2 regions of the Salinivibrio sp. AR647 genome follow, and region 2 is predicted to be linked to the other one. Evidence: riboswitches for the same ligand, from Rfam matches in the RefSeq annotation. Region 2 holds a riboswitch; the other holds the start of a gene.
The links. A riboswitch is a leader RNA that binds a small molecule or an ion and turns the genes downstream of it on or off. The one in region 2 is predicted to bind thiamine pyrophosphate.

Region 1 (9,958 bases), on a different contig from region 2:
CATGAGGCTGCAAGCGGGCAATATGCAAAAACTCGGCTTTCATGTCATTAAAGCTGCGTTGCGGCTGGCCGAGGTAGCTGCCCACCAGCGGTGGCAAACAACCGGCAATATCGACATCGGCGCCTGTCTCATCCACGGCTTGCTGTAGCGCTTCGAAGGCTTTTTGATAAATGGTGTTGATTTTATCGCTCAACCCCGCTTTGGCCAGACGTGTGGGTGTCGCAGGATAGGTATTTAGGGTATGTGTTTTCGCGCCGGCACGGATAAAATCTTTGTGCACGTCTTTGACAATATTGGCATGTTTTAACATCACCGCGACCGACCAAAGCTTAGAGCTCACATCGGGGCCACGTTGATAAATTTCTTGCCCTAGGCCACCATCGAGTAGTGCAATCGACGTCATGGTTACTTCAGCCTCCTTCGGCCATCTTTCCTTGGTTTGACTTGAGATTACCATGAGCTCGTCGATTTAACACCCCGTTGTTACGCCACCTCTTCACTCCCTTCTATTGCGAGATGTTCAAGCTTATCGATCACCGTCATGCTGGCGTTTTCCATCTCTTTTAATGCGGTGACCATTTGATCCGGTTGTTGAGCATGAAACGCCGCCACCGCAGCCTTGGCATGGGTGTGCACTTGCTCGTGAGGCGCGGAAATGGCTTTAAACGTTTGCAACTGCCCAAAATATTGCTGCCCTTCACCATGGTTATACCACTGGCCGAGTCGGCATTGGGTGTGATCGGTGACATCGTCCGCCATCATGCTGTCTTCGCCCAATACCACGCGGTATATCGCAAATTTAAAGCTGATATGGTCAAGTTTTGCCAGTTCACAAAAGGCGCGCAGTGCAGAGGCTTTAATGGTGGTGCGGCTGTGCTGTGCTTGCTCACTTTGGGTGGCCATGGCATCGGCAACCTGTTGGCCTTGTTCGCTGTATTGAATGGCTTCAGTGGCAAGGGTATCGGTGAGCGTGCACGCATGGCTGCTGCCCGCACGAATTTTTTCCACCAGCTGGGTAATATCTTGGGTGGCAGTGGACGTGCGCTCGGCAAGGTTGCGTACTTCATCGGCAACCACCGCAAACCCTCGGCCCTGCTCACCGGCGCGTGCCGCTTCAATGGCTGCGTTTAACGCCAGCAGGTTGGTTTGATCGGCGACATCACGAATCAAATTGACAATGCCACTCACCTCTTGGGCGTGTTGATCGAGCGAGCGAATCGCTTCCGACGATTGCTGACATTGCGAAGATAACGACTGTACATGACGCGCAAGGTCATTGACTTGCTCGGCGCATGATGCCGCTTGATGGCTCACTTCGGTCACACGCTCTTTTTCACCGTTAATGGTGTCCGCCAAGGTGGCCAGAGAGGATTGGGTGGCGTTGATCGAATCACCAAAGTGGCATAAGTTGGCGTCGATCGCTTTGCCGGTTTGGCGTTTTTTCGCGACGGTATCCAGCTCTGCCTGCAATGCGCCTTTCTCTGCATTCAGCGCGTCGATGGTATGATTAATTTGCTCAATTTTTTGCTGCAGAGCAACCTGCATTTGCTGCTCTTGTTCAAGTTGACGCCGAGATATAAACACGCTGACTCCTAATGATGTAATTAAGCTTTTTATAATATTTTAACGCTTTAAATTGGCTTTGTAGGATTATCCAAGCAAAGTGTGATCGCATTGACGCCAAGCGCCTGATTTACACTGTAAACCTGACGCAAATCACTTCATACTGCGATCACTGAAGTGAATGAGCGAAAATTTATGACCTTTTGGTTGCTTTTTAAACGTTGGATTATCAGTCGCTTCGCCCATTTGAACGGGCGTATGCTCGGCTTGGTGGTACTCGCCTATGGCGTGATTGGCTGGCTACTTTTATATGGGGCGGGCGAGACCGCGATGACCCAGTCGCTGAGCCGCTATGTGTATTACTTGATTGTGACGGCCTCGACCGTTGGCTACGGCGATTATTCCCCCGTTACTGAGTGGGGGCAATGGATCACGTCTTTTTGGATTATTCCCGGCGGCTTAGGGTTGTTTGCGGTGGTGATTGGGCATGTCACCGGATCACTGGTGGATTATTGGCGACGCGGGTTACAAGGAAAACGGAGTATTAGTGTGAAAAATCATCTTCTTATCTTAGGCTGGAACGGACAACGTACGATACAGCTAATTCGTTTATTGCAAAGCGGAGTACACGGTGAGCGCCCGATTGTGCTTTGTGCACGCGCAGAAATCGAAAACCCACTGCCTGGTGAGGTGGAATTTGTGCGCGTGGCAAGTTTTACCGATGCTGAAGGCATTGCCCGCGCCAAGGTCGAGCATGCCTCGAGTATTATTATTGATAACCCAGAAGATGATATTACTTTGTCAGCGGCTCTGTTCTGCGCACATAAAAATCCGTCAGCGCATTTATTGGCTTATTTTCAAGATGATGCGATAAGCCAAATCCTCAAACAGCACTACCCGCATGCGGAATGTGTGCCGTCGGTGTCGGTCGAAATGCTAGCAAAAGCGGCGGTGGATCCCGGTTCAAGTCAGTTGCATCATGAGCTTTTGAGCACGTCACAAGGGATGACGCAATACTGTGCTCGTTATCCGAGTAACGCAACAGAAATCGATACCGGCGATCTCTTTGGTCAGCTCAAGCAAGAATATGACGCCACCTTAATTGGGATCGACCAAGGCCAAGGTATTATCTTAAACCCGCCAATGGGGACAAAAGTATTGCCGGGCGACCGTCTTTTTTATATCGCCGCCCAGCGCTTGCCGCATTGGTCCGCCGCGTAAGCACGCTATTTAATCAAAGTGCATTATTCAACGAGAGCATGCGATTCAACCAACGCATGCTTGGATAAATAAACACTCTCATCAGCGGGGTAGGCGAAAAAATGATGTACCGGCCCTGCCCCTCTTCCAACGGTTAACTGTTGGCTATGCGCTAAGGCGTCAGTGAGATAACGCTTAGCCGCTCGCCCGGCGTCAATGGGTGTCAGTCCCTGCGCATAAAACGAGGCAATCGCCGCGGACAGTGAACAGCCTGTGCCATGGGTGTTAGGCGTTTCAATGCGGCGTGCACTCAGGGTTTGACACGTATCTCGGCTAATCCACACATCCAGACTCTCTGGCGCATGATGCAAATGCCCACCTTTTAGCATCACATACGGACATCCGAGCTTGCGCAGTGCCGGCACTAAGGCGTACATCTCCTCGGTGGTTGTCGGAACAGGACGCCCGGTTAAACGCGCGGCTTCTGGCAAGTTGGGGGTTAAAATGGTCGCGCGCGGGATCAACGTATTGATCAGTGCATCCATGGCGTCATCATCTAATAACGGATCGCCGCTGGTGGCGATCATGACCGGATCGAGCACGACCGGTAAGTGCGGGGAGCGCGCGAGCACAGCGGCTACTTCGCGAATAATCGCTTGGTTGGCGAGCATGCCGATTTTCACGGCACGTACCGGCATGTCGTATAACACAGCGTTCAGTTGCGCGCGAACAAACGCTGGGTCGACCGGCGAGACGGCCTCAACGCCACAGGTATTTTGTGCAGTTAAGGCGGTGATCGCCGAGCAGGCATAGCCGCCCGTGGCTGAAATCGCTTTAATATCGGCTTGAATACCAGCCCCCCCACCGCTGTCTGAGCCGGCGATGGTGAGAATAACAGGTGGTGATTGGTTCATATTGGCCCCTTAATCATGAGGGGCGGAAGGAGACAAAACCACGCACGATGGCGCGACCTTGTGTGCTGAGCACGTCAGTTCCCTCCGCCAGTGCTAACTGGATCAGGTTCTACGGGTCCTGCTTTCGCAGTCTCAGCAATTGCTTGCTCCCCGACTAACACGGTCAGAATATAAACCTTAGTGATAAAGCGCAAGTATGAGGGTGCTAATTGCGCGTTTAGGCTATCTCATTATTATTGCTGGTTGCATTGCTATTAATGGTTGCATTGCTATTGATCGTCGCATTGCTATTGATCGTCGCGTTGTTATTAATGGTCGCGTTGCCTTGGTTGGCGGTTTTAAGCAGTTGTTCAAATCCCTCTTGGATTAGGGGCCGTGCGTATAAAAAGCCCTGCACTTGGTCGCAGCCAATGGTTTGTAGCACATACTGCTGGTCCTCTTTTTCGACGCCCTCGGCGACCACACCATGACCAAAGCCATGGGCCAAATCAATCACGCTACCCACCAAATGCTTATCACTGGCGTTGGTAGCCAAGTCTTGGATAAAGCTGCGATCAAGTTTGACCCAATCGACCGGTAACTGTTTAAGGTAACTGAGCGAGCTGTAGCCGGTGCCAAAGTCATCGAGGGCAATATGCATGCCTGCATCTCGCAATTGTTGTAGCTCTTTCAGTGCCACCGACATGTGCTGGATCAGTGCTGATTCTGTCACCTCTAATTGAATCAGATGCAAAGGGACATCAACTGCCTGGCACCGAGCTAAGACGCTGTCAGCAAAGCCGGGGCGAAACTGCTGGGCAGAAACATTGACTGACAGGTGAAAGCTATCGTTGATCAGTTTATTTTTTCGCCAACATTCAACCGCGGCTAAGGCCATCACCAGTACGTGGTCGCCCAGTTGGATCATGTCTGCGCTGCGTTCGGCGATGGGGATAAATTCCGCCGGACTGATGGCCCCAAGGGTCGGATGCTGCCAACGCAACAGCGCTTCCGCGCCTATCATCAAACCGCCGTCTAATCGCCATTTGGGTTGATACACCAGTGATAATTGTCCGCTTTGCAGTGCTGGCCCTAATTCGGTGCGAATCAAATGCGCGCGCTGAGCTTGGCTGTCAAGCTCAGGCTGATATTCGCCGATAAGTTGGTCATCCGTCGGAATCGCTAAAATGGCTTGACGAAACAGTTGCGCCACATCTTGTGTCTCAAGCTCCGTGCGGCTGATACCAATGTGGCAACGTAAAAACATTAAACGCCCATCGAGCGTGTGATGTCCGCTGATCAACCGATTGATGCGCGCGGCTTTTTCTACGGCATGGTTATCGTGTTCTTCAATCAGCATCACCAGTCGTGTGCTATCCCAAACGCCAATGCGATGTGGGCGCGCCACTGTACTATTGGCTAGCAGATTGGCCACTTGTTTGTATAGTGCCTCTGTCATTAAATGACCTTGGTGTTTGGTCACCGCTTCCATGCCATCTAAGGCAATCATCATCACAGTCACCGGCCCTTTGCTCAGCTGGCGCTCAGCGGCATCTAATAATGCGCGACGATTTGGTAGCCCGGTTAACGGATGGGTCAAAGAAAGCGCGCGTAAAGCCGCCGTTTGTTTGTTAACCAGCATTTGCAGCCGTGCCGCTTGATCGCGCTCTTTACGGGTTTTCAATTGCAGATACAAAAGGTTTTGAATCCGTTGCAACACCTCATCGTGATCAAAGGGTTTGCTGATGTAATCAATCGCGCCACGGCATAACGCTTGGTTACGCAAATTCAGGTCATTATCTGCGGTGAGTACCATCACGGGCGGGCAATGCTCATCTAAAGCGTCATTAAGATCATCCAGCACCAGTAAGCCAGAGCGCTGCGGCATCCGCATATCGAGTAAAATCAGGTCGGGAACGGGGGAGAGAGCATCGGTAACAAGGCGAGGATCGGTGAGCCCATTCAGCTGTTGATAACCGGCTTGCTTGAGCATGGTAGACAGTAAGTGAATGTTTTCCGGTCGATCATCAATGATCAGTATATGTGCTTGTGACGGATCCTTTGTCATAGCCTCTCCTCTAATAATAATTGTATGGCCTCAGCCAAGTCCGCTGACGAGAGCGGCAGCGATAAACGTCGTAATGTCGGTTTGTTATGTGGTTCGTCGCATGGGTTGTCAGTCAGAACAATGAGTGGGTTGTCGCCAAATTGTGCTTGTATTTGTTCGGGCGTTGCCGCAACGCTATCAGCCGCCATAATGACTAACGATGGCGGAGACGCGAGCGCAACAGCCTCAGCCAGTGACAACCCATGCGCATGATAGAGTGTCAACATTGGCCAATCTTCAAAGCAATCGGTCATCAGGCGCTGGCGGGCACTGTTATTATCAATATAGAGCACGCGATGCGGCTGGCTCACGCGGAGACACGTACAACCTTGATCGTCAGGTCGCGTCGACGCTCGGTAAGGGAACGTTACTGCAAAACAACTGCCCTTGCCTGGCTGGCTTTTTACTGACATCTCGCCTTGCATTTGCACAACCAATTGATGGCTCACCGCTAACCCCACACCTGCCCCTTCAATCTGTGATTGTTCGGCGGCCAAGCGGTTAAAAGGCTCAAAAAGATGGTTTAACCGATTTTCAGCAATACCGATCCCGGTATCTGATACAGAGATCGTCAAGGTTGACGATGGATGACTGGCTTCAACCCATACTCGCCCCTGAGGATGGTTATATTTAATCGCGTTGCTGAGTAAATTGATCAACACTTGTTTGAAACGGGTTGGATCCACATACAGATCGCCACTCAGATCCGCCGGTAGGCACTCATCTAACTCAACGTGCTGTTGCTGTGCGAGCGGGAGTAGTGTTCGAACGGCATCACTGACAAGGGCGCGAACCGGATACCAGGTGACATTGACCACCGTTTTTCCTGCCTCAAGTTTGGCAAGATCCAGCACATCATTAATTAAGGTGAGTAAGTGGCGACCACTTTGGTGAATTTGATCGACATATTGCCGTTGCGTCTCCGTCAAGCGAGGAGAAGAGGATCGTTGTAGTAGTTGCGCATAACCGAGCACACTGTTTAAAGGCGTGCGCAGCTCATGACTCATGGCAGAGAGAAAATCACTTTTGGCTTGATTGGCGCGTTCTGCCTCGTGCTTCGCTTGCAGCAATGGTGTGGCATCATAGCCAACAGTCACGATGGCGTAAGGCTCTCCCTCTACGTGGCGAATAAGCGTTTTAGCGAGCTTAAAAGTCCGACCATCTCTTAATGTCACATCGACATGAACGGGTTCACCATCGAGCGTCAGTTGGTGATCAAGCGCATTGAGGGTTTCGTGCATTCCCTCAGGCAAGGCACCATGAATTGCTTCAGCAAGCTGTTCAACATGCTCGACATTTAATGCTTGTAGGCAGGCGTAATTTGCAAGCGAATATCGTCCGCCCAGCTCTCGGACAAAAACAGGATTGGCGATCGCATTAATAATGGTTTTGAGTTGATTGCGTTCGTGTTTAATACGCGTCTGAGCCTGAGTCAGCGCGCGCATATCAGACATAATGCCAATAAACTCTCGCCGGTCTTCAACCCACACTTCACTGACCGCAAGATGAATGGGGACCACATGCCCCGCTTGATGCCGTGCCTCAACCCGCCGGCCGGTACCGATAATGGCTGCCTGGCCTGTTGTTATATATTGCCGTAAATAATGGTCATGCTTCCCTTGGTGCTCCGACGGCATTAAACAATCAACATTCTTTCCGATTAGCTGTTGCGGGTGATAACCCAATAATCGGTGGGTGAACGGGTTCGCATCTAAAATAATGCCGCGTTCATCAATCACCAAGATCGCGGCTGCCGCGCTGTTGACTAACGCTTGATAATGGGCTTGAGTCCCGCGTGTTCGGTTTGTGGTGATTGGTTCGCTGTCCATGCTCCCTGCCTTTGACCTATAAAAAACGCCCCATTGTGGGGCGTGTGACGGTCCGGCATGCATTGCCTATCCGTCGCTATCTTTTATAGTTTTTGACTAGCGCATCGACCTTTTTCAGGAACTGCTCTTTAAGGTTCTCATGCTCGTAGTCGAGATGATACGTATTGTGAAACCCCACACGTAACTGTACCCCATTTCCTGCTAAATAAATGGTATAGCCGTCATAATCTGAGAAAGCGTCAATGCCATCTAAGCGGTGTCCATCTTCTATTTTCTCACCAAACTCCGTGACTATCTCAAACGCGCGAAGCAGATGGGTCGGATCGAGTTCGTTTTTCACGCTTCCCTCCTGGCTATATTATCGAAATTGTGCGCCCCCTTTAGGTCGCATTGCACGACCACGCAGTGAGCCTGCTAATACCGGTGGGGCGGTGACACCCTGTCCCGGTACACCCAAACGATTGGGCCTTGCAATGATATTGGGCAAACTGGCCAATGTATCAAGGGTAGTGTCCGGACAGGCCTTTTGGATCCCTGTACCGTAATTATAGCCATAGTTAACACAAATCACTGGCGAGCCAGCGGCGCGAGCCGCATGCACATCGCTGACCGAATCCCCCACCACCAGCAGTTCCAAGGGTGAAACGCCAAGTATGGCGGCCGCTTCGTAAATACCGTCCGGATCCGGCTTGCCAACAGACATTGCATCGGCACCCAATATCCGGGTGAAAAAATGCCCAACGCCAAGTGCTCGCAGTAAGCTGTTAGCATGCGCCGTTTGCATATCTGTGGTGCACACCATCGGGATGTGGCGCTGCGATAAGGTTTCAAGGCACGCAAGCACGCCCGGGTACAGTCGAGTTTTTGGCGGTTTACTGCCTAGGTATGAGGACAAAAAGAGCGCGCGCGCTTGGTTTAGCACGCGGGTCGATACGCGCCCGTCGATGTGTCGAGTTAACACGCGGTGGATCAATAAATCCGCCCCATCACCAATCCAATCTTTTATTGCATGAGGATCTTCATCAGGCAAGCTTAAGCCACGTAACATACCGCTAACCGCCTCATACAGATCGTCAAAAGGGTCTGCGAGTGTGCCGTCTAAGTCAAAGCATACCGCAGAGACGCTCTCTAACTTAACCATAAAAACCCCTTTTTATTCATAATTTTAATAAAATTAAAAAAGATAGAACTGGTTCATAAATCGAATCCAATGACGTTTCAACGTTAGCAGAGAAGCTAGCGTCGTCCTATCAAAATACGACGGATAATATTTGGGATCATGGAAAAGAAAATGGATAAATGACCGGTAAAGTACAAACTTCAGTGTTGAATCAAGCCACTAACATCGTGGTGATCAAAGTCACACTTTTAGATCTTGATTGGCGATGATACCGACGTTAAACCTGTATAAAAAACCGTCATATTTTTGACTTTTTATTTAAGGGTGTGGTGTATTATTACCTGATGGCTTTCACAAAAGTGACATACGTTTGCGTCGTGATTGTCATAATCGCGCCGTATCGTGTGGCACTCAGTAGTGACAGTCGATGTATTTTTATGCGATATCTGCCTAAGCAGCCTTTGTGGCGCTATCTCCTTGTGTTAGCCGTGGCAAGCGTCGCTAGCTGGTCAGTTTACACACTAGAAAATCAACGCCAGCAGAGTCGTTTCTCAGCCGAGGTTGAAAAATACCGTTATTCATTAGGTCAATCTTTTTCACAGCTCTATGAACTTCAGTTGTCAGCACAATTGTATTTGCAGCAAGAAAATGGGCCAACACGCGAAAAATTCCACGCTTTCATCGATAATCACACCCAAAAGCAATCTGGACTCAACAGCGTCATGTGGCTCCCTCGAGTTAATCGCGCTGAGTTAGCACAATTTGCGGCCCAACAAGATCAGTATCATCCTTTCCCTCCTTTAAACGAGCAGGTCTGTCGGTGGGTCATGCGTAGCGATACGTTTCCCGCTTTGTATGTGTCACCACAAGCCGCTGAAGAGGGCTATTTAGGCTGGCGAGCAGATTCTCAGTGTGACAATACCCAAACCATGGAGCGGGCATATTTTAATCGTCACCCTGAGGCGCGGCTTTTTCATGACGAGCAAGGCCACGGCATACGGTGGTTTGCACCAATTACTGAACGGGATGGAAAGCTACTCGGTTTTCTTTCTACCACCCTATATTTTGATAGATTTTTACCCGCGTTGTGGCAAAGCAAGACGCCTGGGCCTAGTGTCGGCATGGTCGCTCAGGAGGCATTTGGTCATCAATCTGTCTTTAGTACGCATTCATCAAGCACGCTCAATCAATGGTACAACAGCCATTCGTCGGCAATATCGATTCCTATTGCCGGTAGTGAGGAGGG
Region 2 (9,958 bases):
TAAAGTGGGGCAATGCGACAGCAAGGCCTATGGCTCCGAAACACGCCACACATTACCGGCTGAGCTATTAGAAACGCCTTTTGTGAACCAGTACTTATTGGATGAAAGTGACGACTTCGCCGCACGAGTGCAAGCCATTGATGGTGATAAAGCGATCATCAAAGATCTCAGTCGAGAGCGATTAATGCACCGTGCTGCTTGGGATGTTAAACCGAAAAATATCTATCAAGGCATGGCAATGGATGCGTTGCTTGATCCCACGATTGATTTAACCATTCTGACAGGGCCTGCAGGCTGTGGGAAAACGATTTTAGCCATGGCTGCGGCATTAGAGTTAGTGGTAGAAAAGGGCATGTACGATAAGATTATCGTAACCCGTAATACGCCAGATATTGGCGAGTCGATTGGTTTTCTCCCCGGGACAGAAGAAGAGAAAATGCTGCCATGGCTCGGCGCAGTGACCGATACCCTCGAAGCGTTACACATGAATGATGAATGCACCGACGGTTCGATGCGCTACATTATGGAAAAAGCGAATCTGCAGTTTAAATCGATTAACTTTATGCGCGGGCGCTCGATTCAAAACGCGTTTGTGATTTTGGATGAGTGCCAAAACCTGACCGCCTCTCAGCTTAAAACCATTATCACCCGTTGTGGGGAGGGGACTAAGTTAGTGTGCTCGGGGAACTTAGCGCAAATCGACTCTTCCTATTTGACACCTGTAACATCCGGACTGACTTACATTGTTGAGCGGTTTAAAAACTTTGAAGGCAGTGCGTGCGTGTACCTCAATGGTGTGGTGCGAAGCCGGCTGGCTGAGTTTGCCGAAGAGAACCTTTAACCATCAAGGTGGCGGCCTCTATGCCGCCACTGATAGGGTTATGCCGTGACACCGATATAATCACGCATGATGGCTGGCGGTGTCTTGAGCGTATCAACCGGATCGTGAAGCTGTATTCGGCCATTATCGAGATAGATAAATTGATTGGCGATCGCTTGTGCATCGTCTGGATGGTGGGTGACCATTACCACCGTCGTGCCTTGTTCTTGAGCGGTACGTTTGACCAAGGCTAACATGTCTTGTTTTAGCGCCGGATCAAGTGCCGAAAAGGGTTCATCGAGCAGTAATAAAGGCTGGTTGCGTGCGATGCTTCTCCCCAAGGCGATGCGTTGGCGTTGGCCGCCCGATAGTTGGCTGGGTAGACGAGATAAATAATCGGTCAACCCTACTGCGTGTGCAGCATGGCGCACGGCCTCTTGCTGTATGGCCGTGAGTTTAAGCGAGGGAGACAAGCCAATTGCCATGTTGTCGAATACTGACAAATGGGTAAATACGTTGTGCTCTTGAAACAAGATAGACAGTGGCCGCTGGTGGGCGGGCGTCGTGGTGACAGGCTTGCCATCAATAGTGATCTCGCCACTATCTGGCGCGATCAGCCCAGCAATCAGTGATAATAAGGTGCTTTTGCCTGCACCGCTGGGCCCGAGCACAGCCACAATCTCTCCAGGGGCTATTTGGGCATCAAAGATCATCCAATCTTGCTGGTAACGATAGTGGACATTGGAAAGCGTCAGCATGCGTGTCTCCATTGGATCAGACGAGTGATTAGGGCATAGCAACCCAAACTGGTAAGCAGTAATAGCATGGCAGCGGCAGCGCCTGCGTCCATTTGGTAGCTCCCCATCAAGCGAAACAAATAGAGCGGCAGGGTTTGAAAATTTTGGCTACCAAAAAGTGCGATCGCACTAAGATCGCCCATCGATAACACAAAACTTACCGCCACGCCGCGCGCGATCGGGGCGCGTAAACACTGCCATTCGATAAGACGTAGACGGTTGACACCTTTTAGCCCCAAGGTAGCGCAAAGATTGTGATAGGACTGGGCAAGTTGATAGGCGGGCGCGCTCAGTACTTTTATTAAATAGGGCAACGCCATCAGGGCGTTCACGGCCATCACCAACCACAGCGCCAAGCTGAATACATCGCTAAACTGGCGAAACAGTAAAAAAAGCCCGGTACTGAGGACAATACTGGGTACCACTAAAATCATCGCCCCTAACGTTTCAATGCCATTCGCTTGTTTCTTACGCCCGTTCAAGCGCCAATAACGACTGGCTAAGATGACAGAGGTGGCCAACACGAAGGCCAAGACGGTTGCTCCGGTAGCGATAAGCAGTGAATGCATGGTGGCTTGCCATAATGCCGTGTCGCTCAGCACAATTAACGCGCTAGGGTTAAGGCCACGCGCGATCACAACCCCGAGAGGTGGTAGAACCAACAATAAAGTCAGCGCAATCCAGAGACTGTCCCAACACTTCGCCGTGCGACTATCGAGTGCCGATGGAAGCGGTTGCACTTCGCTGGGGGTGTTGGCAATCGGCCGAGTCAGTGTTTGCACAATAAAAGCAAAGGTGCCGCACAAGAGCATTTGCCACAGCGCCAGAGCGGCACCGGTTTGTAAGTCAAAATCAAAATGAATGGCTTGATAGATAGCCAATTCAATGGTGGTCGCTTTGGGGCCACCGCCTAATGCCATCACGGTGGCGAAGCTGGTGAAACACAGCATGAATACCAGTCCGACGACATGGGGTAGACTTTGCCGCAGATAAGGCCATTCAAGGTGGCGAAAACGTTGCCAGCCTCTTAGACCAAGCTGGGTTGCCAGGCGCCTTTGATCCGCCGGGATCCCTTCCAAGGCCTGCACCATCAATTGGGCCGAAAAAGGCAGGTTAAAGAAAACATGCGCAAGCAAAATGCCGCTTAAGCCATAGAGAGAAAATGGCATCGCCGCATCAAAGTACGCGAAGGCTTGTGCAATCCAACCGCTACGGCCGTAGATGGCAACCAATCCAAACACGCCCACCAATACCGGCAGCACCAGGGTCATGGCAAACAGTTTGAGTAGCCAAGCTTTCCCTGGAAATTGTCGCCGAGCCAGCGCATGGGCCACAGGAATGGCGAGCCCAACGCTGAGCACCACAGATAAGGTAGCCTGCTTAAAGCTAAACAGCGTGACATGGCGCAGATAGGCATCTTGCCACAGGGCGGACAGCTTCAAGTCTTGACTGTGTAAGAACAGCGCCCAGAGTGCGCTGCCAATTAATAACACGACCAAGCTGGCCGCGAGACTGCCCGGCCAGGTTCGAGAAGGGTTAAGCATCGACGTTATTCAACCAAAGCGGTTTGCCAATCGCGCACCCATTGCTGACGGTTACCCATCACTTCATCGGGCTGGTACAACAGGCTCTCTTCTGGTTTGTTCAGCGTATAGAAGGCGTCAGGCAAGCTAACATCGGTGACCGGGTACATCCACTGCGTGGTTGGGATCACAGACTGTGCTGCGTCACTGAGCATAAATTGTAGAAACGCATCGGCGCGTTCTGGTTGGTCGGTATAAGCAGACTTCGCCGCCACTTCAATTTGCATATAGTGGCCTTCTTCAAACATGGCGGCGGCAAAGCGGTCATCATCGTCAGCGACCAGGTGATAGGCGGGCGAAGAGGTGTATGAAAGCACCATATCTGCCTCTTTGTTGAGGAACATGTTGTACGCTTCGGTCCAGCCTTTGGTCACGGTAATAGTGTTGTCGGCAAGGTCGCGCCATGCCTGCTGGCTTTGATCGCCGTATACTTTTTGGATCCACAGCATCAAGCCTTGGCCAACTGTTGACACACGTGGATCTTGGTAAATCACACTGATATCGTCACGCTCCTCAATCAAAGCCTTCAAGCTTTTGGGCGGGTCGAGCAAACGCGTGGTGTCATACACAAAGGCAAAGTAGCCGTAATCGTAGGGGATAAAGTAGGGATTATCCCAACCGCCGGGTACCTGTAGGCGCTCCGTATTCACCGCGTGCTCGGCGACAATGCCGCTACGCTCAGCTTCTTTCATCAAGTTAGTATCCATACCGAGTACAATATCAGCCTTGGTAGTATTGCCTTCGATACGTAAGCGATTAAGCAGAGCAGCACCGTCACTAAGAGACACAAACTCTAATTGGCAGTCACAGCGTTTTTCAAATTCGGCTTTGATTTTTGGCCCTGCGCCCCAATCGGCGATAAAAGAATCATAGGTATAGACCGTCAGAGGGTCGGCGGCACGGGCGCTGAGTGATAACAGCGATAAAGAAACCAGAGTGAGAACAGAGGTAATAACTTTCACAGCACGCTCCTAAGTTGGGCGTGGGTGTTGAGGCAAGTTGATGGCAACATCAAGTCTCAATCCCTACGCCAGTGTTAGCTGGATCAGGTTCGATGGGTTTAGCGCCGCGCGCAATCTCAGCCATGAGGCTCCCCAATGAGTACGGTGCTATTGTACTGATTGGCTTAGTGTTCACCAAGCCTTTTAGTCCGCGAGTTGGTTAAGCGTCCAGTCGTAGTCATAATCCAAGCGTGCATCCTTGGGAAGCTTGATGTCTCTATATTGATTGATATGGGTGATCACCCCTTGTTCACTGCCGCCAAAGTCAGTCTCAAACCACTCATAGATAGAAGAAAGCTGCCACTGATTACCCTGCTGAYTCACGCCTTTATCACTATTAATAAAGGTGTAGGCGGCTTGTTCTAATTGCGCATCCAAGGTGTCGGCTTGAAAGGCTTGCGGTTGCAGGTTAGGGCAGCCAAGGCTGGCACAATTGACCGCATAGTGGGTACGCGGATCTTGCCATAGCGGACGCAAAATACGGTGTTCGATTTCATTGAGCGTGAGGGCTTCGCCCGCCACCGTCACTACGTCATCATCCCACGGACCAAAGCTAAAGAGTCCGCCTAGCTTGGTGATCGAACCGATTGGATAGGCGTCCAAAATTAGCTTTACGGTGACTGAGTTGTAGAGATTAACCCAATACGCGTATTGTTCGTCTTTGCTCAGGGTACGCGGATCGCGCTTGGTAAGCATGCGAATGTAATGATCGAGGGTCGCTTTTTCGGCCTCGGTGACGGCTGCGTAGTTAAATAAGGTGTGCTGCCCCTGAGGCTGTAAATACTTATCGAGTAATACTTGCCAACTGTGATGCGTGAAGGTGGCTTGGCTGTCAGGATTATGTGCATCCCACATTGCCCAGTAGTCCGCTTTGGGCGCGGCTTGGCTGATGAGCGGAAACACTAGCCCGAACAGAAGTATCAAATGTTTTTGCATTGTCAGTCCTTAATGCGATCAAACCTTCTTTGAGACTAGACCAAGCGAGTCAGCGGTTGGTTTCATTGAGGATAGAAAAATGGGAAGGAACGCCAATAAATGCGGAATAATCAGCACTTATTGGCGAGAGATGAGTGGATGGTATTACACCAAAAAATCAGGTATTTGCTGCTCAAAGCGCGAAATTTCCGCTTCGTGCTGTAACGTCAGCCCGATACTATCCAAACCTTCGAGTAAGCAATGATGGCGAAAATCATCCATCTGGAAGCTAAAGCAGTGTTCACCGGCACGGATGGTTTGGGCGGGCAAATCTAGCGTTACCGTCGCACCTTCATTTTCGGCCACATACGTAAATAAAGCATCGATTTGGCCTTCTTCAAGGGTCACCGGCACCATTTGGTTATTAATGCAGTTGCCATAGAAAATATCGGCAAAACTGGGGGCGATAATCACTTTAAAACCGTAATCATCCAGCGCCCAAGGAGCATGTTCGCGTGACGAGCCACAGCCAAAGTTTTCGCGGGTGAGTAACACGCTCGCCCCTTGGTAGCGAGCTTGATTGAGCACAAAGTCAGGGTTCGGTTGCTTGCCCGCATCATCTAAAAAGCGCCAATCGTGAAACAGGTGCTGACCAAAGCCAGTACGGGTGACTTTTTGCAAAAACTGTTTGGGAATGATCGCATCGGTGTCGACGTTCGCCGCATCCAATGGAGCAACAATGCCGGTGTGAGTGTGTATGCCTGACATAAGGCCTCCTTATAATTGGTTAACGTCGACAAAATGACCGGCAATCGCCGCCGCCGCGGCCATCGCCGGGCTGACCAAGTGGGTACGTCCTTCACGGCCCTGGCGGCCTTCAAAGTTACGGTTGCTGGTGGACGCGCAGCGCTCTTTAGGGCCTAAGCGATCGTTATTCATCGCCAGACACATCGAGCAGCCAGGCAAGCGCCACTCAAAGCCCGCTTCGCGGAAAATCACATCCAGCCCTTCTTGCTCTGCTTGGGCACGCACTTGCTCGGAGCCTGGCACCACCATGGCATGGACGCTATCTGCGACGTGCCGACCTTTGGCGACCGCCGCGGCTGCGCGCATGTCCTCAATTCGAGAGTTGGTGCATGAGCCAATAAAGACTTTATCAATTTGGATATCTGTTATGGCTTGGCCTGCGGTTAGCCCCATATATTTCAGCGCGCGCTCCGCCGAGTGGCGCGCGATCGGATCTGCCATGTGCTCAGGGGCCGGCACGCTATCGTGCACACTAACCACTTGGCCGGGGTTGGTCCCCCAGGTGACCTGATGATGAATTTGACTGCCATCGAGTGTCACGACACGATCAAATTGCGCATCGGCATCCGAGTGCAAGGTTTGCCAAAAATCGACCGCTTGCTGCCATTGTTCACTTTTAGGAGCAAATTTCTTGTCTTTTAAATAGGCAAATGTGGTCTCATCGGGGGCGATCAGGCCAGCTTTTGCACCCAATTCGATCGCCATGTTGCAGACCGTCATTCGCCCTTCCATGGACAAGTCGGTAATGGCGTCACCGCAAAATTCCACCACGTGTCCGGTGCCGCCGGCATGACCGACTTGGCCGATAATCGCTAGGACAATGTCTTTGGCGGTGATCCCGGGGGCGGTTTTGCCCGTGACTTCAATTTTCATCGTGCGGGCGCGGGATTGCTTGAGTGTTTGGGTGGCCAGTACGTGTTCGACTTCGGAGGTACCAATACCAAAGGCCAGTGCACCAAAAGCACCGTGAGTTGCCGTATGAGAATCACCACAGACGATGGTATTGCCAGGCAAAGTAATCCCTAACTCGGGCCCCATCACATGGACAATGCCTTGGTAGGGGTGATTCAAGTCGTACAGGGTGACGCCAAATTCTTCGCAGTTTTTAGCCAAGGTTTCCATTTGGATGCGCGCCATTTCCCCTGACGCGTTAATGTCTTTGGTTTCGGTGGAGACATTGTGATCCATGGTGGCGAAGGTTTTGCTCACTTGGCGCACCGGACGGCCTTTCTCTCTCAGGCCGTCAAACGCTTGTGGCGAGGTCACCTCATGCACCAAGTGACGGTCGATATACAGCAGCGGCGCTTCGCCTGGTTGCTCAGTGACCACGTGAGACTGGTGAATTTTTTCGTACAAGGTCTTGGCGCCTTGCTGGGTGTTTGCATTCGACATAGCTCGTATCCTTACGGGTAATGATTATGCGCCTTGGCGGATATAGGCGGCGATACGATCGCCCATCTGCTCGGTGCTCAGTGCTGGATGATTACCGGCCAGATCGGCCGTCAGTTCACCGGCTGCCAGCGCTTGGCTCACTGCGTGTTCAATTGCACAGGCCGCGTTTTCTTCGCCCAACGAGTAACGCAGCATAAGTGCCGCCGATAAAATTTGCGCCACTGGATTAGCAATGTTTTGCCCGGCGATATCGGGCGCGGAGCCACCGGCGGGCTCATACAAGCCAAATTTACTCGCGTTCAAACTGGCTGAGGGCAGCATGCCCATGGAGCCTGTGATCATCGCGCACTCATCAGAGATGATGTCGCCGAAAATATTTGAACACAGCATCACATCAAATTGCGACGGGTCTTTAATCAGCTGCATGGTCGCGTTGTCGATATACATATGGCTTAAGCTGACATCCGGATAATCTTTTGCCACCGCTTCTACCACCTCGCGCCACAGCATTGAGCTTTGCAGTACATTGGCTTTGTCGATTGAGCACACTTGTTTGTTGCGAAGCTGGGCGGATTGAAAGGCGATGTGTGCGATGCGCTCAATTTCATAGCGATGATAGACTTCCGTATCAAACGCCTTTTCCTCGCGGCCTTCGCCTTCGCGCCCTTTGGGCTCACCAAAATAAATCCCGCCGGTCAGCTCTCGTACCACCACGATATTAAAACCTTGGTCGGCAATATCGGCGCGCAGCGGACAAAAGCTTTCGAGACCGGTATGGATTTGTGCCGGACGCAAATTACAAAACAGACCAAAGTGCTTGCGTAGCGGCAGTAAGGCACCGCGCTCCGGTTGTTCGGTTGGCGGTAAATGCTCCCACTTGGGGCCGCCGACTGAGCCAAATAAAATCGCATCGGCTTTTTCACAGCCAGCCAAGGTGTGTGCGGGCAGCGGCGAACCATGGGCGTCGATTGCAGCACCGCCAACCGGATAATGCTGACGCTCAAAGGTGACAGCGAATCGCTCGCTAACCGCATCAAGAACTTTTTCGGCTTGCGCCATCACTTCGGGGCCGATACCGTCGCCGGGTAAAATTGCAATTTGGTGTGCGCTAGCCATGTTTATACTGTCTCCTGTTTTAAATGGGATTGTTCCTTAATCTGCGCAATTTTGTTGGCGCGATAAATAGCATTGATCACGTTTAATAAAGCTTCGCCGGAGGCCTCGATAATATCGGTTGATACCCCGGTGCCGTGATATTTACGGCCTTTGTAGTTGGCAATGATATCGGCTTGGCCGAGGCCATCTTCCCCTTCTCCTTTGGCGGTCAGATCGAATTTATCCAGCTCAATGTCATAGCCGGTGATCCGATATATGCACTGGTACAAGGCGTCGACGGGACCGTTTCCAATCGCCGCTTCGCGTTTTTCTTCATCGCCACATTGCAACTTGATGCTGGTGGTCGCCATTAGGCTGCCCGATTGCACGCCTAGATAGTTGAGCTTATAAAAATCGTCCTCTTCTTTGAGGTTGTTGAAGAACATTAAAGCTTCTAAGTCGTAATCGAACACCTGACCTTTACGATCTGCTAACTGCAAGAATGATTGATACAAGGTCTCCAAATCATAGTCTTGCTCGTTGTAGCCAAGGTTATCCATATGGCTTTTCACCGCCGCGCGGCCGGAGCGACTGGTGAGATTCAATGATTTTTTACCCAATCCAATCGACTCTGGCGTCATGATTTCGTAGGTATTTTTGTTTTTCAGCATGCCATCTTGGTGAATGCCAGAAGAGTGGCTAAAGGCATTGGTACCGACCACGGCTTTGTTGGGCTGGATTGGCATGTTGCAAAGTTGGCTAACCAGCTTACTGGTGCGGGCGATTTCAGTATGATTTAAGCCTGTCTCCACGCCTAACAAGTCAGCGCGGGTTTTTAAGATCATTGCAATTTCTTCTAGCGCACAGTTACCGGCGCGCTCGCCGATGCCATTAATCGTGCCTTCGACTTGGCGGGCGCCGGCCTGTACAGCGGCAATAGAGTTGGCGACCGACATCCCCAAGTCATCATGGCAATGAACAGAAATCACCGCTTTGTCGATATTGGGTACGCGGTTGAACAGGTTGGCAATGATATCGCCAAACTCACTGGGGACCGTATAGCCGACTGTATCTGGGATATTGACCGTGGTGGCGCCAGCATCAATTGCTGCTTCGACCATGCGGCATAAATTATCAATCGGGGTGCGTCCGGCATCTTCGCAGGAAAACTCCACATCATCCGTATACTGGCGCGCATGTTTGACCGCACGCACGCCCATTTCTACTACGTCATCGTAGCTGCGGCGAAGCTTGTCTTTGACATGAATGGTAGAGGTGGACAAAAAGGTGTGGATACGAAAAGCATCGGCGGCTTTGAGCGATTCCGCTGCCACATCAATGTCTTTAGGAACAGCGCGAGACAAAGCACAGACACGGGCATGCTGCATATGCTGAGCAATGGTACGTACGGACTCAAAGTCGCCCGGAGAGGACACAGGAAAGCCAGCTTCAATGATGTCTATTTTCAAACGATCCAAAGCTTGCGCGATTTGCAGTTTCTCTTTGACCGTTAAGCTTGCCGACAACGCCTGCTCGCCGTCACGTAAT

Region 1: it holds a riboswitch for thiamine pyrophosphate, as region 2 does, so the genes downstream of both, thiD (bifunctional hydroxymethylpyrimidine kinase/phosphomethylpyrimidine kinase) here and thiB (thiamine ABC transporter substrate binding subunit) in region 2, are expected to answer to the same signal.

Annotation. Positions count from the first base shown of each region.
Region 1 is NZ_MUFE01000005.1:228,922-238,879, reverse strand. Features, by position in the region: gene BZG76_RS07845 (homocysteine S-methyltransferase family protein) at 1-403, opposite strand, end outside; gene BZG76_RS15625 (methyl-accepting chemotaxis protein) at 484-1,584, opposite strand; gene BZG76_RS07835 (ion channel) at 1,759-2,784, shown strand; gene thiD (bifunctional hydroxymethylpyrimidine kinase/phosphomethylpyrimidine kinase) at 2,808-3,677, opposite strand; TPP riboswitch at 3,740-3,840, opposite strand; gene BZG76_RS07825 (putative bifunctional diguanylate cyclase/phosphodiesterase) at 3,895-5,724, opposite strand; gene BZG76_RS07820 (sensor histidine kinase) at 5,721-7,592, opposite strand; gene BZG76_RS07815 (DUF3081 domain-containing protein) at 7,669-7,932, opposite strand; gene BZG76_RS07810 (HAD-IA family hydrolase) at 7,951-8,733, opposite strand; gene BZG76_RS07805 (bifunctional diguanylate cyclase/phosphodiesterase) at 9,150-9,958, shown strand, end outside.
Region 2 is NZ_MUFE01000001.1:431,616-441,573, reverse strand. Features, by position in the region: gene BZG76_RS01990 (PhoH family protein) at 1-841, shown strand, start outside; gene thiQ (thiamine ABC transporter ATP-binding protein) at 880-1,578, opposite strand; gene thiP (thiamine/thiamine pyrophosphate ABC transporter permease) at 1,572-3,161, opposite strand; gene thiB (thiamine ABC transporter substrate binding subunit) at 3,167-4,153, opposite strand; TPP riboswitch at 4,206-4,307, opposite strand; gene BZG76_RS01970 (DUF547 domain-containing protein) at 4,346-5,137, opposite strand; gene leuD (3-isopropylmalate dehydratase small subunit) at 5,282-5,884, opposite strand; gene leuC (3-isopropylmalate dehydratase large subunit) at 5,894-7,315, opposite strand; gene leuB (3-isopropylmalate dehydrogenase) at 7,340-8,431, opposite strand; gene leuA (2-isopropylmalate synthase) at 8,434-9,958, opposite strand, start outside.